3 regions of the Roseibium sp. R5 genome follow, and region 3 is predicted to be linked to each of the others. Evidence: predicted binding sites of a transcription regulator. Region 3 holds the regulator's gene; each other region holds the start of a gene.
What was found. The regulator LexA, encoded in region 3, represses DNA repair genes until DNA is damaged. The targets are predictions, from matches to a motif close to TGTTCNNNNTGTGTTCNG.

Region 1: a site for LexA is predicted at 1,735-1,752, ahead of AC0J4F_RS12300 (ATP-dependent helicase). Genes of this name have one in related genera too.
Region 2: a site for LexA is predicted at 5,273-5,290, ahead of AC0J4F_RS00295 (PA0069 family radical SAM protein). Genes of this name have one in related genera too.

Annotation. Positions count from the first base shown of each region.
Region 1 covers NZ_CM146910.1:2,638,378-2,645,589, reverse strand. The annotation lists gene AC0J4F_RS12310 (hypothetical protein) at 1-489, shown strand, start outside; gene AC0J4F_RS12305 (transporter substrate-binding domain-containing protein) at 396-1,526, opposite strand; gene AC0J4F_RS12300 (ATP-dependent helicase) at 1,782-4,220, shown strand; gene AC0J4F_RS12295 (autotransporter outer membrane beta-barrel domain-containing protein) at 4,751-6,949, shown strand; gene AC0J4F_RS12290 (tetratricopeptide repeat protein) at 7,001-7,212, opposite strand, start outside.
Region 2 covers NZ_CM146910.1:57,144-64,355, reverse strand. The annotation lists gene AC0J4F_RS00320 (F0F1 ATP synthase subunit B) at 1-410, shown strand, start outside; gene AC0J4F_RS00315 (F0F1 ATP synthase subunit B) at 421-900, shown strand; gene AC0J4F_RS00310 (GNAT family N-acetyltransferase) at 1,143-1,604, opposite strand; gene AC0J4F_RS00305 (DUF3179 domain-containing (seleno)protein) at 1,802-3,187, shown strand; gene AC0J4F_RS00300 (ribonuclease HII) at 3,194-3,871, opposite strand; gene AC0J4F_RS00295 (PA0069 family radical SAM protein) at 4,121-5,185, opposite strand; gene AC0J4F_RS00290 (glycosyltransferase) at 5,362-6,054, shown strand; gene AC0J4F_RS00285 (saccharopine dehydrogenase family protein) at 6,380-7,212, opposite strand, start outside.
Region 3 covers NZ_CM146910.1:3,926,987-3,934,198, forward strand. The annotation lists gene AC0J4F_RS18350 (hypothetical protein) at 1-317, opposite strand, end outside; one part of gene AC0J4F_RS18355 (IS3 family transposase) at 629-1,527, opposite strand; one part of gene AC0J4F_RS18355 (IS3 family transposase) at 1,527-1,818, opposite strand; gene AC0J4F_RS18360 (hypothetical protein) at 1,896-2,315, opposite strand; gene lexA (transcriptional repressor LexA) at 2,768-3,481, shown strand; gene AC0J4F_RS18370 (ComEC/Rec2 family competence protein) at 3,551-6,043, opposite strand; gene gltX (glutamate--tRNA ligase) at 6,178-7,212, shown strand, end outside.

The DNA.
Region 1 (7,212 bases), 1.3 Mb from region 3:
TCAGTGACCGGTTTGCGGTTGAAGAGGTGGTTTCATGCCCTGCGCTTCTGGCGGCACGCGATCCCGAGCTTCAATCAGGCAACAGCCGCTGATGGCAACGTTTTGACCGACACACGGACCGTGCGCGGCGTCCATCACACCTTGACCGTCTGGACGAGTGAAACGGCGATGAAACGCTATCTTTATCGCGGAGCGCACCGCAAGGCGATCAAGGCGTTTTCAACAATCGCAACTGGAACGACATGCGGCTTCCACACTGACGACATTCCATCCTGGGAGGTCGCTCTTGAATACTGGGAGCGCCATGGACGGGACTACGAGACGCCGACAATGGACAGCTCGCGTAGCCCCTTGTCCAAACTTATCGCTCTGGCCAAGCTGGAACCCGGCAACAGCTATTCCCGCGGCCCGAGATACTCCACCCGCAGATCTTCAACTTTTCCAGCTTCCTTGGCCGCGAGCAGCTCAATGTTGATCGTGCGGGTGTAAGGGCTGCGCAGCGACAGGGCAAACCCGTATTTGTTCGGATCAAAGAGCGGCCCAACCACCTCCACATCCGCGTTGGGATTGGTGTGATCGTAGTACTCCAGTGTCGGTGCATCGCCGACAAACGCGTCAATTTCGCCATCGCTCAATGCTTCAACAGCCTCAACGAGGCCATCAAAAGCAATCACCGACCATCCCTGCTCGCGTGAATAGTCTTCGCCGACACTGCCGTCGAACACACCGACGACCTTGCCCGGCAAGTCGGCGACACTCTGGATCTGATTGTTGAGCGACAAGGTGGTCATGACGCTTGTGACGGAAGACGTAATGAACGCCATCACCGCTAAACCGCACACCAGCCAGATCGCTTGCCACACACGCCCGATCCAACCAAAAAGGTTCTTGCGCGATGGCGCCTTGCCGGAGGTCACGACAGACATCACCGAGTAAAAACTGTCCGCCAGTCCATCCGGCCATTTTTGCGAGAAGGACTTGTCGAACCGGCGGTCAAAAAGGGTCATCAAAAGCGTGGCCACCACAATTACAAACGCGAGCCAGCCGTAGGCCTTCAGGAAACCTGCCTCCTGAAGCCCGTTGACCACTTCCCAGAAGCTGGTCGAGCCCGCAGAGCCGACCATGATGCGCAGACCTGAATCGAACCAGGGCTGGGTGAAATCCATTTTCTCCAAACGCGCCTTGGTGATGGTCAGGTTCGAGATCGCAGCATCTGTTTGCCCCTCCGCAGTCGCGTCGATCAAGGCCCGCACATTGGGGTAAGGCTCGTACTGATATTCAAGGCCGGCAGCAGCTGCGAGCTCTTCCCAAAGCTCGATCGCCATGCCGGTATATCCGTCAGCCGTTTGCATCACGAACGGCGGGCTCACCCGAACGCCAACCGTCAGCGGCGCTTCGCCGCTCGCCGCTTCAGGTGCTTGGCCTGCCTCCTGCGCGGCACCGGGCGATACAACCAGTATCATTGCACTGATCAGCGCTATGATCGGGAACACGGAACGCAAAAAGACACGATAATTCAGCAGCATGGTTCCCCCAAGACAAGGACGCAAAGACGAATGCGTCCAGACGTTACAACCTAAAGGGTAAAACAGTCGCAAACGCCTTTGTGATGCCTTTGCAATCGAGTAGTTTGGCTACTGGGTCCCGGCCTGCGCCGGGATGGCTGAAAACTGTCGGGGTTCACGAGAACTATCCCCACCAAATCCGCCTATCGCGTCTCGCCAGCGCCGCATTTGTTGCTATATTGTTCTCCAAAGCGCTTTTAACCGGACCGATAAACCATGACCGACCCGGACGGGTATGACGATCCCTTTGACGATCCTTTTCAACCCATCGGGACGCGGGCGGAAGCTCCACCTGTTGCGCCACCACCTGGCGGCGGCATTGCAGCACGGGCCATGGCGGCCCGCCGGGCGCCCGACTATCTGACTGGTCTCAATCCCGAACAGCGCCTTGCCGTGGAAACGACCGAGGGGCCCGTGCTGGTTCTAGCGGGTGCCGGCACCGGCAAGACCCGGGTTTTGACCACCCGGATCGCGCATATCCTGGCGTCCGGCCTGGCACGTCCACATGAAATTCTGGCCGTGACCTTCACCAACAAGGCCGCTCGGGAAATGAAGGACCGCATTGCCGGGTTTGTCGGCGGCAATGTGGAGGGCATGGCCTGGCTCGGCACATTCCACTCCATCTGCGTCAAAATCCTTCGAAAACATGCCGAACTGGTGGGTTTGAAATCCGGCTTTTCCATTCTGGATACCGACGACCAGATCCGCCTGATCAAACAGATCATTCAAGCTGAAGGGCTCGACGACAAGCGCTGGACCGCCCGCGCCTTTGCCAACATGCTCGACGGCTGGAAGAACCGGGCCCTGACGCCGGACCAGGTACCGGAGGGAGAAGCGCGCGCCTTCGCGAACGGCAAGGGCCGCAAGCTCTATCAGGAGTATCAGGAACGTCTGTCGATCCTAAACGCCGCCGATTTTGGCGATCTCTTGCTCCACGTCATCACGCTGTTCAAGACCCGCCCGGATGTGCTTGCCGATTATCAGCGCCGCTTCCGCTACATGCTGGTGGACGAGTATCAGGACACCAACATTGCCCAGTATTTGTGGCTGCGCCTCCTGGCCCAGGGCAATCCGAATGTCTGCTGTGTAGGTGATGACGATCAGTCGATTTATGGCTGGCGCGGGGCAGAGGTCGACAACATCCTGCGTTTCGAGCACGACTTCAAGGGCGCGGAAGTGATCCGTCTGGAGCGCAATTACCGCTCCACAAGCCATATTCTGGCCGCCGCTTCGCATCTGATCTCCTTCAACGAAGGCCGCCTCGGCAAGACGCTTTTTACCGACTTTCACGAACCGGATCATGACCTTGTGTCCGTTGCCTCGGTATGGGATTCAGAAGAAGAAGCCAGGACGATTGGTGATGAAATCGAGGCGCTGCAGACCAAAGGTCACGCGCTCAACGAGATGGCCGTTCTGGTCCGCGCCTCCTTCCAGATGCGCGAGTTCGAGGATCGATTTGTCACGCTCGGCCTCAACTACCGTGTCATTGGCGGTCCGCGCTTTTATGAGCGTATGGAAATCCGCGATGCCATGGCGTATTTCCGCTGTGTCATGCAGCCGGCGGACGATCTGGCGTTCGAGCGGATCGTCAACACGCCGAAACGCGGCCTTGGGGATGCCACGCTAAAGCTTGTGCATGAACTGGCGCGAGCCAAACGTATCCCATTGATGCAGGCCGCCAGTCAGCTGATCGATTCCGAAGAGCTGAAACCCAAGCCGCGCAATTCGTTGAAAACTGTGCTCGACAATTTCGAGCGCTGGCGGCGCCAGCTCGACAGCATGAAGCACACGGACCTCGCCGAGATCATTCTGGATGAAAGCGGCTACACGGAAATGTGGCGGCAGGACCGCTCAGCCGAAGCCCCGGGCCGTCTGGACAACCTGAAAGAACTCATCCGCTCCATGGAAGAGTTTGAATCCATGGCCGGGTTCCTGGAACACATCTCCCTCGTTATGGACCGCGACAGCGCAGATGCACAGGACGCCGTCTCGATCATGACGCTGCACTCCGCAAAGGGCCTGGAGTTTGACACGGTTTTCCTGCCCGGCTGGGAAGAAGGCCTTTTCCCGCATCAGCGGGCGCTGGATGAGAGTGGCCGGGCGGGACTGGAAGAGGAACGCCGCCTCGCCTATGTCGGCATCACCCGCGCCAAGAAACGGGCGAAGCTCTACTTTGCCTCCAACCGGCGCATTCACGGCCAATGGCAGTCGAGCATTCCATCAAGGTTCCTCGATGAACTGCCAACTGAACACGTTGAAATCGCGGAAGCCTCATCAAACTACGGCGGGTATGGCGGTGGCGGCTATGGTCCGTCGCGCTTCGACCGTCAGGATGCCTTTGAGACCGGCAGCTATTCGACGCCCGGCTGGCAACGCGCGCAGCGCGCGCGCCAATCCTCGAACGGGTTTTCAGACGGCGGCGGACGGGGCTACCAATCCGCGCGTCAAAAACGCCAGGGACCGCTCACGATTGAAGGGGAACTGGTTGCCAAGTCTGTCAGCGACACGCCCTCGGAGTATTCGGTCGGCGAACGAGTGTTCCACATCAAGTTCGGCTATGGCGCGATCAAGTCGATCGAAGGCAACAAGCTGACCATCGATTTTGAAAAGGCCGGTCAGAAAAAGGTCATCGACAGCTTCGTCGAGCGGCACTGATTTTAAGATATTGATATTTATATCAGTATCAGATTGAAGAAAACGAAATTTACCTTATGTTAATCATAAAACTACTAGTGTGATGGAATGGTTAGATTAACCCGCATCTTGTCTCTGCGTCGCGGGTATCGCGGAGGCGAGTTATGCACTTTTCCAACACGACAGCCCTTTGCCGCCGTTTTGCCGGGACCACTCTCCTTGCAATTGTCGTTCAGACCACGGCACTCATCGGCTCTTCCGAACAGTCCCATGCCGATTGCGCCCCACTTGGTGCAAACACGGTGATTGTAAATGGGTCCGCAACGCTTGATCCTTCCTCGGTATCGTCATCTACTCAGGTCTGTTTACGAGGTCGGAGCAGAATATCGATTGGTCATGGGACTGTCGGGGCCAGTGATTATCTTAACCTCTATGCACCAACTATCTTTCTAAATGCCGGTCCCGGAATTAGCGTCAACTCGGTGACGTTCTTCAATACTACAGTTGCTGCTGCCCCGACTGCCGGTACTGATTTTTTGCGCATGAGTCCCATGCCAACGAGCCCAAATCTTGGCGCGACGCGCATTAGTCTTGTCGATGTTACCATTGGGGCCAACAGGGCGATTACGCTTACGCCGAGTGGAGGGGATGTTCAGAACCAAGATATCTATTTCGCCAGCACAAAAAATGCCTCGTATATTTATGATCGTCTGACAATTTCAAACCCAAACCTGCTGGTCATTGGGCAATACAATCTCACCGGACAGGACTTCCCAGCAGCAGTGTCCCTTACCCTCAAGGACAGCACAGTTTCCAATGCAACCATAACGTCGGTTCAAAGCGGATCGCGGCTGACACTTGACAACACCACGATCAATTCGCGGTTTCTTTTTGTTGACGGAGAACTCGGTGGCAACGGCACCGTAAACGGGGCGTCAGGTGCTGCGGATACAATTCTTGCAACACGAGCAGGCTCTACCTTAAACCCGGGTAATTCGATCGGGACGTTAACTATCAACGGCAATCTGGCTTTTCAGGGAGCGACTGGTCTTACGGCTGAGCTTGATCCAACCGCCAGTCAAAACGCTGACCTTTTGGATGTGTCCGGCGACATAACCGGTGCGGACAACTTGACCGCGACACTGGAAAAAGACAGTGGATATTCGGGGTCGGGCGCAACCGAAATCAGTGATTTCATCAACTCCACCTTTGTCATCGCGCGCGCCGGATCTATTGACAGTAACAGCGTAACCCTGGTCGAAGGCAATTCGTTGAATGCACACCTGAGTGCAAGTCTCGCAGGACCGCCGACACAGACTTCACAGATTGAGGTCAAATTCTCTGACAACTCGGCAACACCAACCTTCCTGCCAACCAAGGTGAAGACCATCCAGTCGACCGGTGGCGGCAAGCAGGTCATTCCTCCGCCAGTGACAACGACCACGACGACACCAACGGCGACGGTCACAACCACCACCACGACCACACCGACGGTCACAACAACGACGACGACCACCACGACGACCAACACGACCACGCCCACCACGACGACGACCACATCAACAGTCCCGACGCAAACCGCGAAACCGCCTGTCTCGACGCCATGGGTGGATTTGGTGACGGCCGTATCAGCAACGCACAATGAAACACCCATCGACGGCGTGTCAGGCGGAAGCGGTGGCGGCAACCAAATTCTCGCTGGCGGGAACACGGTGAGTGACGGCTATTTGTCCCTGACCAACGGCGACCTGATCACCTTCAACGAAGTTCACGCTGAACCCTATTCCTCCAACCTGACCGTCGGCCTGGAACATCTCGATCACATTGCCACTTCGGTGATGAACCGGATTTCCGGCAGCCACGATGTCCTCGACAAGGCCAATAAGGTTCGCGATGCTCAAGGACGGGTCATCTGGCTGGATGCGTCCGGGCTGAAGGGAAACGTGGACGGCAAAGACGGTCTTGGAAGTTTCAATTATTCAATTGCCAGCGTAATTGGCGGAGCTGATCTGCTCGCAAGTGATCAGGGAAGCGTCGGGGCGTTTGCGGGCTACGGCTATCAACAGATGGACGAGCATGACACCGTCGATCAGTCCTTCTCGGCGCAGTCCGGCTTTGCCGGATTGTATGGAACACTCTACCGCGACAGTTGGCGGCTGGCTGCCTCCGGCGGATACTCTTACAGCGCGAACAAAGGCAAGCGAAACAACCCGAATGTCGGCTTGTTCACCGGTGGGCGCGCGGAATCCGATTTCGATTCCCATGCCGCCTTTGTCGCGGCAAAAGCAGGTTATGAACTGCCGCTAACGCCCCAGTTCAAAGTGACGCCGTTTGCTGCAGCTTCCTACGCTCATATTTGGCAGGGCGAGGCACGGGAAACAGGAGGCGGTGACTTCAACTACACCGTCCATGCTGCGACTGCAGACGCCGTTTTGACCGGTCTTGGATTCGACTGGGCAGCGGACGTTTGGAAAACGGACAGCGGGACAGCGAAGCTGGTCGGATTTGCGCGCTACGATCATGACTGGAGCGCGTCGGCAGATTCAGCCCATGATATCACTGTCACGTCCGACTTGTTCGGGACCTTCAATCAGACGGGCCAAAACCGCGGCGCCCATTCCGTAACAGCCGGATTGGGCTTTGTCGGCTCCGTCGGCAGCGCGGGCGCATGGCGATTGGGTGTTGCAGGTGCACTCAATGAACACGGTGAAGAAATCGGCGCGGGCGCCCACTTTTCCTGGCGGTTTTAGAAGAAGGTACTTTGCGGGCCTCTGGCGGCAACCGGGTTCCGGCGTTCACCTTTAAAGATCAATTCCTTTTTCCTCTTGCTCCCTGATCAGCAGGAAGCGTTCGGGTATGAAGGGATGCAGGGCAACCGCCTCCCGCAAGGCCTGCTGGCCGAGCCGGACCCTGCCCTGCTCCATCAGGATCCGGCCCTTGCCGGAAAGCGCCCCGAAATGCCGGGGTTCAAGCTCCAGCACCCGTTCGATGTCTTCCAGTGAACGATCAGGTT
Region 2 (7,212 bases), 1.4 Mb from region 3:
GGATCATGAAGAACGTCGCTGTGCCTCGGATTGCAGGCATCCTGGAAGACCGCAAGGACCGCATTGCCGGTGATCTCGGCGAGGCCAACCGCCTCAAAGACGAGACCGACGCGGCGATCGCGGCCTACGAACAGGCACTTGCTGAAGCGCGCAACAAGGCACACGGGATCGCAAGCGATACCCGCGCCAAGTTGAAGGCGGATCAGGAAGCCCGCCGGGAAAAAGCCGAAGCGGATATTGCCGAGAAGCTGAAAGCAGCTGAAGCTCATATCGCCGGTATCAAGACCGAAGCGCTGTCCCAGATTGGTGACATTGCCGGAGACACGACCTCGGCGCTCGTTGAGCAGCTGATGGGCAAGGCTCCGACAAAAACCGATCTGACCAAAGCGCTCAAGTCGGCGATGAACTGAGGAGACCGTCATGGACGCATCATTTTGGGCCCTGGTCGGTCTCGTTCTCTTCTTCGTCCTGATTGCCTACCTCAAGGTACCGGGCATGATCGGCGGAGCGCTGGACAAGCGCGCTGACGACATCAAGAAGGAACTGGAAGAAGCACGCAAGATGCGTGAAGAAGCCCAGGAACTTCTGTCTGAGTATCAGCGCAAGCGTCACGAAGCTGAAAGCGAAGCCGAAGCAATCGTTGCGGAAGCCAACGCTGAAGCCGAGCGCCTGACCGTTGAGACGAACCAGGCACTGGAAGAGATGATCGCTCGCCGTTCCAAGGCTGCGGAAGAAAAAATCGCTCAGGCCGAGACCCAGGCAATTGCCGAAGTCCGCGCCAAGGCTGCCGACATCGCTGTCGCAGCTGCTGAGGAAATTCTCTCCGCCAAGGTCAAGGACAAGGTGGCAGACGACATTCTCGCCAAGAGCATCACTCAGGTGAAGGAACAGCTGAACTAATCTTCAGCACATCCGGAAACAGTTCTGAAAAGCGGCCTTAGCGGGCCGCTTTTTTTTGTCTGCGTCAGCCGAATGAAACTCTATCCGCGTTTTTGTCCGCCATCCCTGCGAAGGCAGGGATCCAGTAATCCGAGCCGGTACGCTTAGTTTCACTTGTGTGCAGATGTGGCTTCTGAGCCCCTGCCTTCGCAGAGCCGGCAGGGGTGTTTGAGCTTGCTGGCTGACCTATCTCAAGGAGACCCCTAAGCCCGTTCCTTCTCCATGACCACCAACGGTGTCCGGCCGTTCTCCATCATCTCGCCGGTCACCTGATAGCCAAGGCTTTCATAAAGCCGGATGTTGCCGGAGCTCAACTTGCCGGTAATCAGCCGGTAGGAACCGGCGGAGGGAAACTTCTGTTCCGCTGCGATGAAGAGCTGCCGGCCAATACCCCGTCCCTGATGTTCGGGAGCCACAAACAGCCGGCCGATATGACATGTGTCGGCCTCAGCGCGGACCCGGACCGACCCGATGATGTCGGATCCCTTCCGGGCGATCAGAAAAACATGCGTGGTAAAAGCAGACTCTGTATCGGCGAGGGCCTCAACCATCGGGGCGATCTGCATGTCGCCGTTTAGCGCTGCTTCTTTGTGAAAGGCTATTTTCTGAAGTTCGAGGATTTGTTGCGCATCGCTTTTGTCTGCGACTGTGATTTCGACGTCCATTTCCCTCTCGCCGGATTGTGATCTCAAAATCTTCTGATGCGTCGTGATTCGATAGGATTGGCCACTCAAGCCATCCTCATCGGGTTACGTCGCCTAAGGCAATTCACTTGAGGTGATACCAAGCAAGGCGCCGGTCATGCAATGCCACCGCGGTCCAGTCGGCGGGGTTGATTGGGGTTTTCAGGAAAGGCGCCGCCATGAAATCGTCTCATCGAGCTTTTGCACATATCCTTATTGCAGCGCTCATACCGCTGTTGTCACTTGTCGGCGGCGGACTTGCCCAAGCTCAGGAGCGCGCGCCCCTTCCAGACTACGTGATTGAAAAATTCGGCACCCCTCCCGCGATACCGGATGGCCCGCTGTCCGAAGATCTGAAACGGGCCGTGAAAATGGCGCTTGTAGACCCGGTGACCCATGCGGGTTGGGGACGGGACCAAAGCCTGGCGCTCGCCGAGGTCGCTGCATCCAAAGATCCGCGCCTGGTCTGGATCATCAGTGATTTGATGCGGTTTGCAACCGGCCCGCAGCTGAACCAGGCCTTGAGCGAAGCCGCGTCCGAACTGCTGGGCAAACAGATCCCGCTGCGCAACAGTTGGGGCGTGGTGACCGATCATCTCATGGCCTGGGATATTCCCGCACCGCCCGATTATCTTGCCTCCAAGCGTGAGATCTTCACAACGATCGTACCCGGCTGGGACCGGATCTTTGTCGAGGGCGATATTGATTGGCGGCTGGTGTCCTGGGGCGGGGTCCTGATTGATGACCGCCCGTATGACCAGACCGACAATCAGTGCAACTGCATTCCGGCCGTGGACAATCCGGAAGTCAGCAGCGCTGAAGACGCAACCTGGCTCAAGGACAGCGATATCGTTTTTGGGATCGGTGTGAACGGTGACTACCGCGCCTATCCAAGACGGATCATGGAAGTGCGCGAGATGGTGAATGACACCCTCGGCGGCCGGACACTGGGTATTCCATACTGCACCTTATGTGGCGCTGCGCAGGCCTATCTGACGGATGAGCTGCCGGAGGGAATTGAGCGGCCGGTCCTGAGAACCTCCGGGCTGCTCATTCGGTCCAACAAGGTGATGTATGACGTCAACACCTACTCGGTCTTCGATACGTTCCTCGGCACCGCGGTGACTGGCCCGCTTGCGGAGAAGAACCTGAAGCTAAAACAGGTCAGCGTCGTGACGACTGATTGGGGTACGTGGAAGAAGGCGCACCCGGAAACAACCGTATTGGTGGAAGCGCTAGCGCTTGGCCGGGACTTCGATTTCCGCAATGGCCGGGACGCCAATGGACCAATCTTCCCGATCGGTGATGTCGATCCCCGGCTGCCCGTGCATGAGGACATCATCGGCATAGTCACGGCGTCCGGACAGCCGGTTGCTTTTCAGCGCAGCAAGGCTTTCGCCGCTCTCAAACAAGGGACCGAGATCCGCGTTGAGAATGTACGTCTGGAACTGGATGCCGGTGGTATCCGGGCTGTTGGTGAGGATGGCGCGGACCTTGGCAGCCATGAGGCGTTCTGGTTCGCGTGGTCTCAGTTCTACCCCGGTACAGATCTTTGGGACGGCTGATTAACCCTATCCGGGAACTCCGGCGGCCAGCCGGACGGGCTTGAAGCTCATCCGGTGGTGCGCCGTTGGCCCCAGGGTATCCAAGGCTGCTTGGTGTGCTGGAACGCCGTATCCCTTGTGCTGAGCAAAGCCATAGCCGGGGAACTCGGGTTCCAAGGCGACCATCATGCGGTCTCGCAGCACCTTGGCGACGATTGAGGCCGCGGCGACACACAGGCAGCGGCCATCGCCCTTGATCAGTGCCTGCCCAGGCTGCGTGAGGCCAGGTGGCACATCGCGGCCATCGATGAGTACATATTGCGGCACTTTCGGCAGCCCGTTCACCGCCCTCACCATGGCGCTCAGTGTCGCCGCCCGGATGTTCAATCGGTCAATGGTGGCAGGGGAGGCACTCGCCGCGCACACCCAGCTTGTTTTGAGGATTTCACCGAACAGGGTTTCCCGTTTGGCCTCAGTCAGCTTTTTGGAATCGTTCAGTCCGGCCGGCACATTTGCATAGTTCAGGATAACCGCCGCCGTCACCACAGGACCCGCCCATGGTCCGCGACCAGCCTCATCGACCCCGCACAGCATGCCGTCAAAGGACTTGGCGTGTTTTTTCTCGATTTTAAGGTCGGGACTGTCTGGGAATGCGAGGTCGAAGAGGGAGGGTGTCTTGGTCATGGGCGCAGAATGTGGGGCCAAATCCAACAAATCAAGCAAGCTTTGCCCGGCCTATCTATTTGGCGGCAACAGATGGCGGGTAAATCCAGCTTCTGGGTTCCTTGCCTGCTTTACTGCTGTCATCCCCGACGCAGCAATGCGGAGATCGGGGATCCAATCGTTTCTAGAGCATCTGAAAGAGTCTAACGAAGCAGCGGCGCGTGGAGCGGCGAGTAGATCCCGGCTCGGAGGCCGGGATGACAGCGGAGAGCTGGGCCTCCTTTTATCCGCTCAGAACAAGTCCAGCTGCACGCCGCCTTTTTGCGGCTGGATAAAATGCTCGGTGGACAGCTTTTTCCTGCGCAAATTCAGGCCGAGCCGTTTGGCGGTGAGCGAGAAGCGTTTGGCAATCTGGTCGGCATAGGGGCCGCGCCCGCGCATGCGCTCGCCCCATTTGGCGTCATAGTCCTTGCCGCCGCGCATGGAGCGGATCAGGTTCATCACGTGGCGGTAGCGGTCCGGGCGTTCCCGCAAAAGCCAGTCGCGAAAGAGTTCCGACACTTCCAGAGGCAGGCGCAGCAGAATAAAGGCCGCTTCGCTGGCCCCGTGCTCAGCAGCTGCCTCCAAAAGGGTCTCAATTTCACTGTCCGTCAGCGCAGGTATGATGGGGGCCATCATGACGGAGGTCGGAATGCCAGCCTCGCTCAAGGCTTTGACCGCTGCGAGACGCTTGTGCGGCGCGGATGCGCGGGGTTCCATGGCGCGGCACAGCTTTTTGTCGAGCGTCGTGATCGACAAGGCCACCTTGACCAGATTGCGCTCGGCCATCCGCGACAGAATGTCGATGTCCCGTGTCACGAGCGCTGATTTGGTGACGATGGCGACCGGGTGGCCGCAGGCCTCCAGCACTTCCAGGATCTCCGGCATCAGCTTGTAGCTGCGTTCCATCGGCTGGTAGGGATCGGTGTTGGTGCCGATGGCAATGACCTTGGGCTGATACCCCGGCTTGGAGAGCTCCCGCTCAAGAAGCGCTGCAGCGTTGGGTTTGGCAAAGAGCCGGGTTTCAAAGTCCAGCCCGGGTGAGAGGCCCATAAACGCGTGGCTGGGCCTTGCAAAACAATAGATGCAGCCATGCTCGCAGCCACGATAAGGATTGATCGAGCGATCGAAGGAAATGTCCGGTGACTCGTTGCGGGTGATGATCGTCCGCGCGCGTTCTTCCTGTACCTCTGTCTTGAGAGGTGGCAATTGATCGAGGCTGTCCCAACCGTCGTCAAAGGCTTCTTTCGATAAGGGTTCGAACCGCCCCGAGCGGTTCGTTGCGGCCGCACGCCCCCGGCGCCGGTCGGCCGCCATATGGCTCAGATCCGCCGTATCGGGCGCCAATTGAGCAGAAGCAGAAGAAATAGGGGGTGCAAGTGTCATAGACTGCCGACTCTTTATGAGAACAATACAAGAACATTATCTAGAATCCGGCGCCGAACAAGCCCCTTCTCTCGCACTTTCGAAAATTTCATGTCATAGAAAGGGTCATGATTAGTGTCATAATTCCGACTGAAAACGCAGAACTCGACCTTGTTCACGCACTGGCTGCCTTGGTGCCGGCTGCCGCCGAGGGTGTTGTTCGGGAAGTTGTCGTTGTGGACGGCGGATCGACCGATAACACGGCGATGGTCGCCGACGCGGCAGGCTGCACGTTTGTGACGCGCAAAGGGCCGCGCAGCGAGCGCCTCGCACATGGCGCAAGTGTTGCCAAACGCGGCGACTGGCTGTTGTTCCTGCAGCCTGAAACTCTTTTGGAAAGCGGTTGGCATCACGAAGCGCAGGCGTTCATCGAGCGGGCGGGGCGCACCCCGAAAGGGCCAAAGACGGCTGCAGCCTTCCGCTTGCGCTACGAGGCCTTCGGGCTTGGTCCCAGGTTGTCGGAAAAGGCAGCTTCAGTGCGCAGCCAGCTGCTTGGCATGCCCTACGGCAATCAGGGCCTTCTGATCTCCCGCCAGTTCTACGAAAAGCTTGGTGGCCACCGGCCGTTGCCCGAAATGGAAGATCTGGACCTTGCAAAACGCATCGGCCGCAGCCGCATGGTGTTTTTGCGCGCGGCAGCCGTATCCGCGGGTGAGCCGGGCGCAGCTGGCCATGCCAGCGGCCTGCGCCAGGCTCTGGCGCGCTTTGCCGTCGGCGCCCTTCGTGTTCCAACAAGCCTTGCGGTCAAGCTACACGGGTAATCGGCAGCCAGTACAGATCGCTTCAGACTTGCGAGTCCCACCGTAATATCGGTGCCGAGCCGGGACCGAAGATGCTTCGTGTCTGATCCCGGATCTCCGCGTTGCTTCGTCCGAGAAGGCACCTCGATCGCGTTGCGGTGCTGACTACAGTGAAGCAAGGCTTCCTTAGACAGTAGAAAGCAGACAAATGGTGCCATCCGTGCCAAAGCAGGGATCCAGTATTCTGAGGCCTTAAGGTTTTTTCGTCCCTGGCGGTGGTGATTACTGGGCCCCTGCCTACGCAGGGGCTCATGTTGAAGAAGGGCTTTGGTCTGGGGAAAGGGACTTACGCTGCGTAGAGCGAACCGGTGCGGGTTTTCAAAAACGCATCCAGCGGAATGTCTTCCTGCTTCAGGAAACCGGTTGCCGGCAAGGCGCCGTCCCGGACCATCTCGATGACTGCAACGACAGAGGCTGATGTGGTCCAGGCAATCGCCGTGCGCATCTGGCCGCCGATCTCTATCGGTTTGTAAGCCCGCACGAATTCCTCCCGGCGCGGGCGGCCGTCGATGGTGCCTTCGGACGCCACATGCACATAGACGACATCATTGTCGGTTGGTGGTTTGGCGTGCACCAGAATTTCCCCGGCTTCCTGACGGCGCTCACGCATGAGGAGCTCGTGGAAGAAGAAGTTCATCAATTCGGCATGGCCGGGATAGCGCATGGTCTTGTAGTCGATGTTGGCGACCTTGCCCAAATAGGTCTCGCACATGGTGCCAAGTCCGCCGGAGGTGGTGAACGCCTCCAGCTTCATGCCGTCGATGTAGATCGTTTCCAGCCACTCCATCGGCGAGACCCACTTGCGTACGCCATCCTCGATCACTTCACAGTCGTTGAGGTACTCGTTAACGACCCCGTCCGGGGACCAGTTGAAGGCATAGCCCATTAGCCCGGTCGGGTTTTGCGGCAGCGCGCCGACACGCATCCGGCAGGACCGGCAGTCGTCGAAGTCGCCGATTTGTTTGGCGCCAACGATGCCAACAAACCCGGGCGCCAGACCGCATTGCGGGGCCATGAGACCCTTGGCGGTTTCGCTCATCTCGATGATCGCCTTGGTGGTCGGCACATCCTCAGTCAGATCAAAATAATGGATCCCGGTCGCATGGGCGGCCGTCGCAA
Region 3 (7,212 bases):
TTCACGATGACAACTATACCACCAGATATAAAAAGACCTATTAGCCAATAGGTTGCCTTCTTTAGATTCTGACGTGATCGAGATAAGGAATTTTTCTTGTTGTAACGCTCTTCAATTCTATTGAAAGCTAGATGTATATTTGCAACTGAAGCTAGAGTTATTGCCAATATAACTCCAAGAATGTTCAAGAACTCATGATTTACAAATTCTTTTAGGAAATCATTGCTGTCCGAAAGATACTCAGGTTTAGCAACCGACAGCACAACTAAGGCAACTGTAGTTACGAATAATACTGTATACGCAAAAGATCTGGTCATTAGAAGATCCGATCAAGTGATTGCTTTATACGCTCCCAGAAGGAAGGTGTTTCGGCTTCTGCTCCTTCAGTGTCAATTTCTTCTGAGGCCGCGTGATCATCTGAGTTGTACTTCTGACCGTCTTTAGTTTGAGCCACGATTTTCCCCCCGCCTCTTTCAACGTGCGATGCTATTTCATCAAGTTGGGAAGCTTCTGTATTTATAGCGTCGTCACTTTCCAGTTTTGTTCGCACGCGAGCAACATTTGCAGTGTCCCGCAGTTCAGTGAGCTCTGAGCTACTCCCCATCCGTTGGACAGGATCTGGCGTAATTTAAGCTACTCTCTGCACCTGCTGATCCATTGCCCGACAGGTGATGTTCACATCACCGAGAGGGAGTTGGTTTTGTTCAATGCGCTGCCAGTAGATCACGGCAGGCGGTTTGCCGCCAAGGGCGGTGTGCGGACGCTTCTGGTTGTAAAAATTCATCCATTTTCGGACACTGTCCCGGGCCTGTGAGCCGGTTTCCCAAGCGTGCAGATAAACACACTCGTATTTGAGCGTGCGCCACAGCCGCTCGACGAAGATATTGTCGAGGAACCGTCCTTTGCCGTCCATCGAGATGCGCACGCCGATCCTCCGCAGCCGGTCTGTCCATGCAAACGAGGTGAACTGCGATCCCTGGTCCGTATTCATGATTTCCGGTGCACCGAATTTGTGGACCGCCTCGTTCAACGCCTCGACGCAGAAATCGGCCTCCAGCGTATTGGAGATCCGCCAGGCCAGCACCTTGCGGGTGAACCAGTCCATGATTGCCACGAGATACAAGAACCCACGGCGCATCGGCAAATACGTGATGTCAGACGCCCAAACCTGGTTCGGCCGCTCCACCCGCAATCCCTTCAACAGATATGGCCAGATCTTGTGTCCCTTGGCCGGCCTGCTTGTATTGGGCTTCTGGTAGATCGGCATCAGACCCATAAGCCGCATCAGCCGCCGGATCCGCTTTTCGTTCACCGGATGGCCTTCGTTCTTCAAGTGCCAGGTCATCTGACGGACGCCGAAAAACGGCGTCTCAAGGAACTGCTCGTCGATCTCGCGCATCAGCGCGAGGTTCATCTCGCTCTCGCCCTTCGGCGTGTAATAGAAAGACGAGCGCGAGATCGACAGCAGAGAACACTGCTTGCCGACCGACAGTTCGGGATGTCCCAGCTCGATCATGCCGCGCCTCACTTCACGCCCCAAGGCTTGAGCTTTCTGGACAAAAAATCGTTGGCGACGGCCAGCTCCCCGATCTTGGCGTGCAGCTCCTTCACCTGGTCCTCGTCAATCTCCGGCTTTCGTTTGCCGCCACGTTCAAACACGTCCGAGGCGCCTTCCAGCAGGGCACGCTTCCATTGATGGATCATGGTCGGATGAACCCCGAAGCGGCTCGCCAGTTCCGATACCGTCTCTTCGCCCTTCAACGCTGCCAGGGCGACTTTCGCCTTGAACTCCGGCGAGTGCTGCTTGCGTTTCGACATCTCTGATCTCCTTGTTCTCGAAGACCAGCAGACAACAAATCGTAGCTTACGTCAGTGTCCTAATTTCGGGAGGTAGCTCACTCCTTCGAAAAATCGTCGGGGCTTCCAAACATATTTGGAACGGCCACATCATATGAAATGTATTTGATTTGCCCCTGATGATCAGCGGCGAAGCGTGAAAACGACCGCGCCTGAATAATAGGAAATGCATCAACAGTGAATGGTTCTTCAGGCCCTTTATCTGAGAGATATCGAGCAAGTGATGCCAGAATAGGTACAGGCTGGCCAACATCTGCTGGACGGTTTTCGAACGCAACTTTCTGCCCGTCATCATGATGACGGGGGTCGATGAGTATAAGTGATGCTTGCCAAGAATCGTGTTTAGTTGGCGCCAACCCTTCCCACGGAGCGGTCCGCTCCTTTACTTCTTTGTCGCGGGCGATCCAACCGGTTATCAAAAAGTCCGGCAATCCTGTTTTGCCACTGTCTTCTGGCACGAAAAAGAAATCATTGCTTCGATGATCAAAAGTGAATTGCTTGGAAAAAACGTCCCGAAGCCACTATTCCCTACTAAATTCTGTACCATCTACCTTTCTGCGTTCAAATGCATCCTTTTGCCGCCCCGCCTTTAGCGATAGACGGAATAAAACAACTTCATAAAGACCTCCAACACGCCTCGAGCGCATTGGAGCAGAACAACACTAAAAAGTGTAGCAGATATTTGCGGTTGAGCTGGTAATGCCGTCATAACCAATTGTAGCACCTTACACCAAATTTGAGAATCATGTTTTGTTCACACATGTCTCAAGGGATTACATTCCCTAACAGCTACAGCAGAACAGTAAGAGAACGTTTACCCTTGCAGAACACAATGAGAACAGGTAGAATGTTCTCGATTTGTACTGAGCGATTCTCAGGCGAAACCAAACTCAGGGCGAGGAACCGCAGTATGCTGACGCGCAAGCAGTACGAACTGCTCATGTTCATTCACGAGAGACTGAAGGAAACGGGGGTTCCGCCGTCTTTCGATGAAATGAAAGATGCCCTGGATCTCCGCTCAAAATCCGGCATTCACCGACTGATAACCGCCCTGGAAGAACGCGGCTTCATACGCCGGCTTCCCAACAGAGCCCGCGCCATGGAAGTGGTCCGCTTGCCGGATTCAATCGCGCCGGGCCTGGGTGCGCCGCGTCCAAGGGGGAGCTTCTCGCCAGAGGTGATTGAAGGATCGCTCGGCAAACCGGCGCCAGCCCCTGCCCCCGCGCCAGAACCTGATGCAGCATCGACGGAAATACCGGTCATGGGCCGGATTGCGGCCGGTGTTCCGATCGAGGCAATCCAGACCCACAGCCACTCCATCAGCGTCCCGCCAGAACTCCTTGGCAAGGGTGAGCATTACGCTCTGGAAGTGCGCGGGGACTCAATGATTGAGGCCGGCATTTTGGACGGCGACACCGTCTTGATCCGCCGAACAGAAAGCGCGGACAGCGGCGACATCGTCGTGGCCCTTGTGGACGATGAGGAAGCGACACTCAAACGGCTGCGTAAAAAAGGCGCGTCGATCGCGCTTGAGGCCGCCAACCCCGCCTACGAGACGCGTATTTTCGGACCGGGCCGTGTCCGTGTGCAAGGGAAACTTGTTTCCCTGTTCCGCCGATACTGAAGCTTCGAGACTGGCAGGCATTTTCAAGAGTTGCCTGCTACTGCGGGTTTGTAGGTACTACCATCAGCTCTAGTCAGCAGATGCGCGCAAGCTTGAGCGTGTGACTGTGCCTTGCTTGTGCCACGGCCGCGGAGGCGTTGGCTTGGCGTATTTGACTGATTTTATTTGCGTTTGGCAAACAGCTGCGCTGGGAGCTCTGGTCCGTGCGGGTGTGGTTTGCGGCTGCGTTATCGGCGGCAACACCTCACTCTTTCTTTGAACTGCAGATTCTATTCTCACCCCGTTTTCGATCATCTGGTCTTTTGTTGAGGTGCCTGTTCGACACGCCTGGTCCAGCCAGATGGAAATGGCACCGCGCGCCTTTCTGATATCCTGGTCGAAAACGGCTACGTTGCAGGTTTCTGGCGCGATCATATCGGTCACGATCATATCTGCCTTTTGACAATCATAAAAAAGGGCATTCCGGGTCTTCGGTAGGGCGATGGTGATTGGAATCCGCTCCTCACCAACTTCTGCCCTTGCTGCGAACGCCTGGACAACACAGCCTAAAGGGTCACAAGCGCGCTGATCGTCTTTCATCTTGTGCGATTTAATCGTCTCGACCGAAACTCCCTCCCCTTCGAACCAAGTCTCAGTGGCAAAAGAACTTCTGGCGTTGGATAACGCTAAGGTCCCGTCGATATCCCGGGCAGCCAATTGAGACCCTGCTGCCGGAATATAGACATCCGGCGGGCGCGATATTACCGCGAGCGCAATTCCGGCAGGTGCGAGACCCAAACCGATCATCCGGAAACGGCCCGGGGCGAGCAGCAGGCCAAAGAAACCGGCCAATAAAACAGCGGCAGACAGTCCGGTCAGACTTCCCATTCGGCCGAAGTCAGGCGCGATCTGTTCTGTGAACTCCGCTATCTGGATCAGCACCGCCAGACCAGCGCTCATGACCTTGAGCGGGATTGCCGCCAAACCGAACGGCATCAGGACCAGTGCCACCACGCCCATTGGCATCACGATGATCGAAAAGACCGGCATGCCCAGCATGTTGCCGACCAGTCCGAAGGGCGCGATCCGGGAAAAGTGGTATGCACCGACAATGCCGGTTGCGATCCCGGCGACGAGGGCCGTCACGAACAAACCGGTGGCCCATTTTAGTGCGCCGGACAATAACCAAGAGAGCCCGTTTGCTGATGAGACAAGCAACCTTCTTCTCTTTTGATGCGACCGCCAAAGATCATAAACGGCGACCAGTGCGATCACGGCCGCAAACGACATCTGAAAACCTGGATAAAACAGGCGCTCCGGCGCGAGTAGAAGCAAGAACAGGCCGGCGATTGCGACCGATCGCAGCGTCAAACCCCGGCGTCCGGTCATGATCCCCAAAAAAACCAACGCAATCATAATGAAGGATCTTTGCGTGGCGACTGAAGCCCCGGACAGGAGAAGATAAAAAACTGCCGCGACAAGGGCGAGAACGGCTGAAACCTTGTGGATCGGCCAGCGCAACGCAAGGCCTGGGATAAGTGCTAGGGCGCCAAGACACACAGCATAAGCACCGCCTGCAAAGAGCGCCATATGCAGGCCAGAAATTGCCAGAATATGTGCCAGGCCGGCAGCCCGAAGGCTCTCTTCGGTCTTCTCATCAATACTGCTGCGATCGCCCACCAAGAGTGCAACCGCAAGAGCCGTTTCCGGGCCTTCCGGCAAAAGCGTAGATATCCGCGCTGCCAAGTGCTGGCGCAAAGCACTTACTTTGCGAACCAGCTGCAGAACGTGAGATTTCGGAGGTCCCGCGACGATCTCTGGCGCGCCGTAACTGAAGCCGCTTGCGCCTATACCGTCAAAATAGGCGCGGAAGGAAAAGTCATATCCGCCGGGCACCACAGGACCCATAGGCGGAAACAACCGGGCCCGGACTTTGATCCAGTCGCCGGGCGCAATGCCCGTATCTGCCGGTATGCGCAGCCGGACCCGGTTTGCAAACCGCCCCTCAGTATTTTCTCTGGCATCAACTTCTCTGACGCGGACCACAAGCCGCTTGCCGGACCGGGTTTCCTGCACCTTCAGGACGTCACCGCGCAACAGAACAGTCATCGGCTCCGCCAGCCGGGGTGCGTCCACTGCAGCTGTTCGGAGTGTTGCAATGCTGAGCCCTGCAAAAAGGGCGAGCAAAAGGGTCAAAATTCGCGGCAGCCCCGTTCGGATAGCGTGGGAGCCAGCAAAACCAGCTGATAAAACGAATAGCACACCAAGAACGAGCCAACTCGGCTCCTCAGGCAACAAGCTGTAGAGGAAAATCCCGGCGCTGAAGGAAAAGCCCGTCCACAAAAGACCCTGCTTTTGCCAAAACTGCTCCCAATCGTCCGCCGTTCCCGTCCAACCGGTGCGCTGATCAATTGACCGGTCTTTGTATTCTCTCCGGGCTCTCAGAAACGCGATCCAGGGCGACGCCTCGGCGGGCAGGTGCCTGCTATCCGTGTTTGACGATATAAATGAAGGGTCACTGACCGGAGCGCCGGGGACAGCCCAGTTGTCATCATCAGCGTCTGGTTTCGCCTCCCGTGCCACCCGCGCTCCTTCTGCCGGGTTTAACGATCGCAGCAAAGCCTATTTTGCCATAGGCTTGCCTATGCTAAGACCGCGCCACTATCCGTCAGGCGCAGACCCGCGCCTCATTCTGACAGAGACTTTCAAAAAGCACCATGGCACAAGATATCGTCACGCGTTTCGCCCCATCCCCGACCGGGTTTCTCCATATTGGCGGCGCCCGCACCGCTCTCTTCAACTGGCTCTTCGCCAAGCATCACGGCGGCAAGATGCTGCTGCGCATCGAAGACACAGACCGGGCCCGCTCCACACAGGAAGCGGTCGATGCGCTGATGGATGGCCTTTCGTGGCTTGGTCTTGACTGGGACGGCGAACCGATCTCCCAGTTCTCCCGGGTCGACCGCCACAAGGAAGTTGTTGACCAGATGCTGGAAAACGGCACGGCTTATCGGTGTTACTCAACCCCGGAAGAGGTCGAGGCCATGCGCGAAAAGGCCCGCGCCGAAGGACGCCCGCCGCGCTATGACGGCACCTGGCGCGATAAGGATGCGTCCGAAGCCCCCGAAGGCATTGATCCGGTGATCCGGCTGAAGGCTCCGCAAGACGGCGAAACGGTCGTGGACGACATGGTTCAAGGCCGTGTGGTGATCCCGAACAAGGATCTTGATGACTTTGTTCTCCTGCGATCTGACGGCACGCCGACTTACATGCTGGCCGTGGTTGTCGACGATCACGACATGGGCATCACGCATATCATCCGCGGTGTCGACCATCTGACCAACGCCGCCCGTCAGACGCTGATTTTCAATGCCAACGGCTGGGACGTGCCGAAAATGGCGCATATCCCGCTGATCCACGGGCCGGACGGTGCCAAACTTTCCAAACGCCACGGCGCGACCGGAGCCGAGGCCTACCGGGCCCTCGGTTATCTGCCGCAAGCCATGCGCAATTACCTCGCGCGCCTCGGCTGGAGCCATGGTGATGAAGAGATCATGTCACTTGAGGACATGATCAAATGGTTCGGCATGGATGCCGTTGGTCAGTCGGCAGCGCGCTTCGATTTCAAGAAGCTGGAAAATCTCAATGGCCATTACATGCGTGCAACCGACGATGCTGAACTGCTGGAGCATTGGAAGGTCTACCTTGCCCATGCGGACGATGGGGCAGCTGTCTTGGAATGGGTGTCGGAC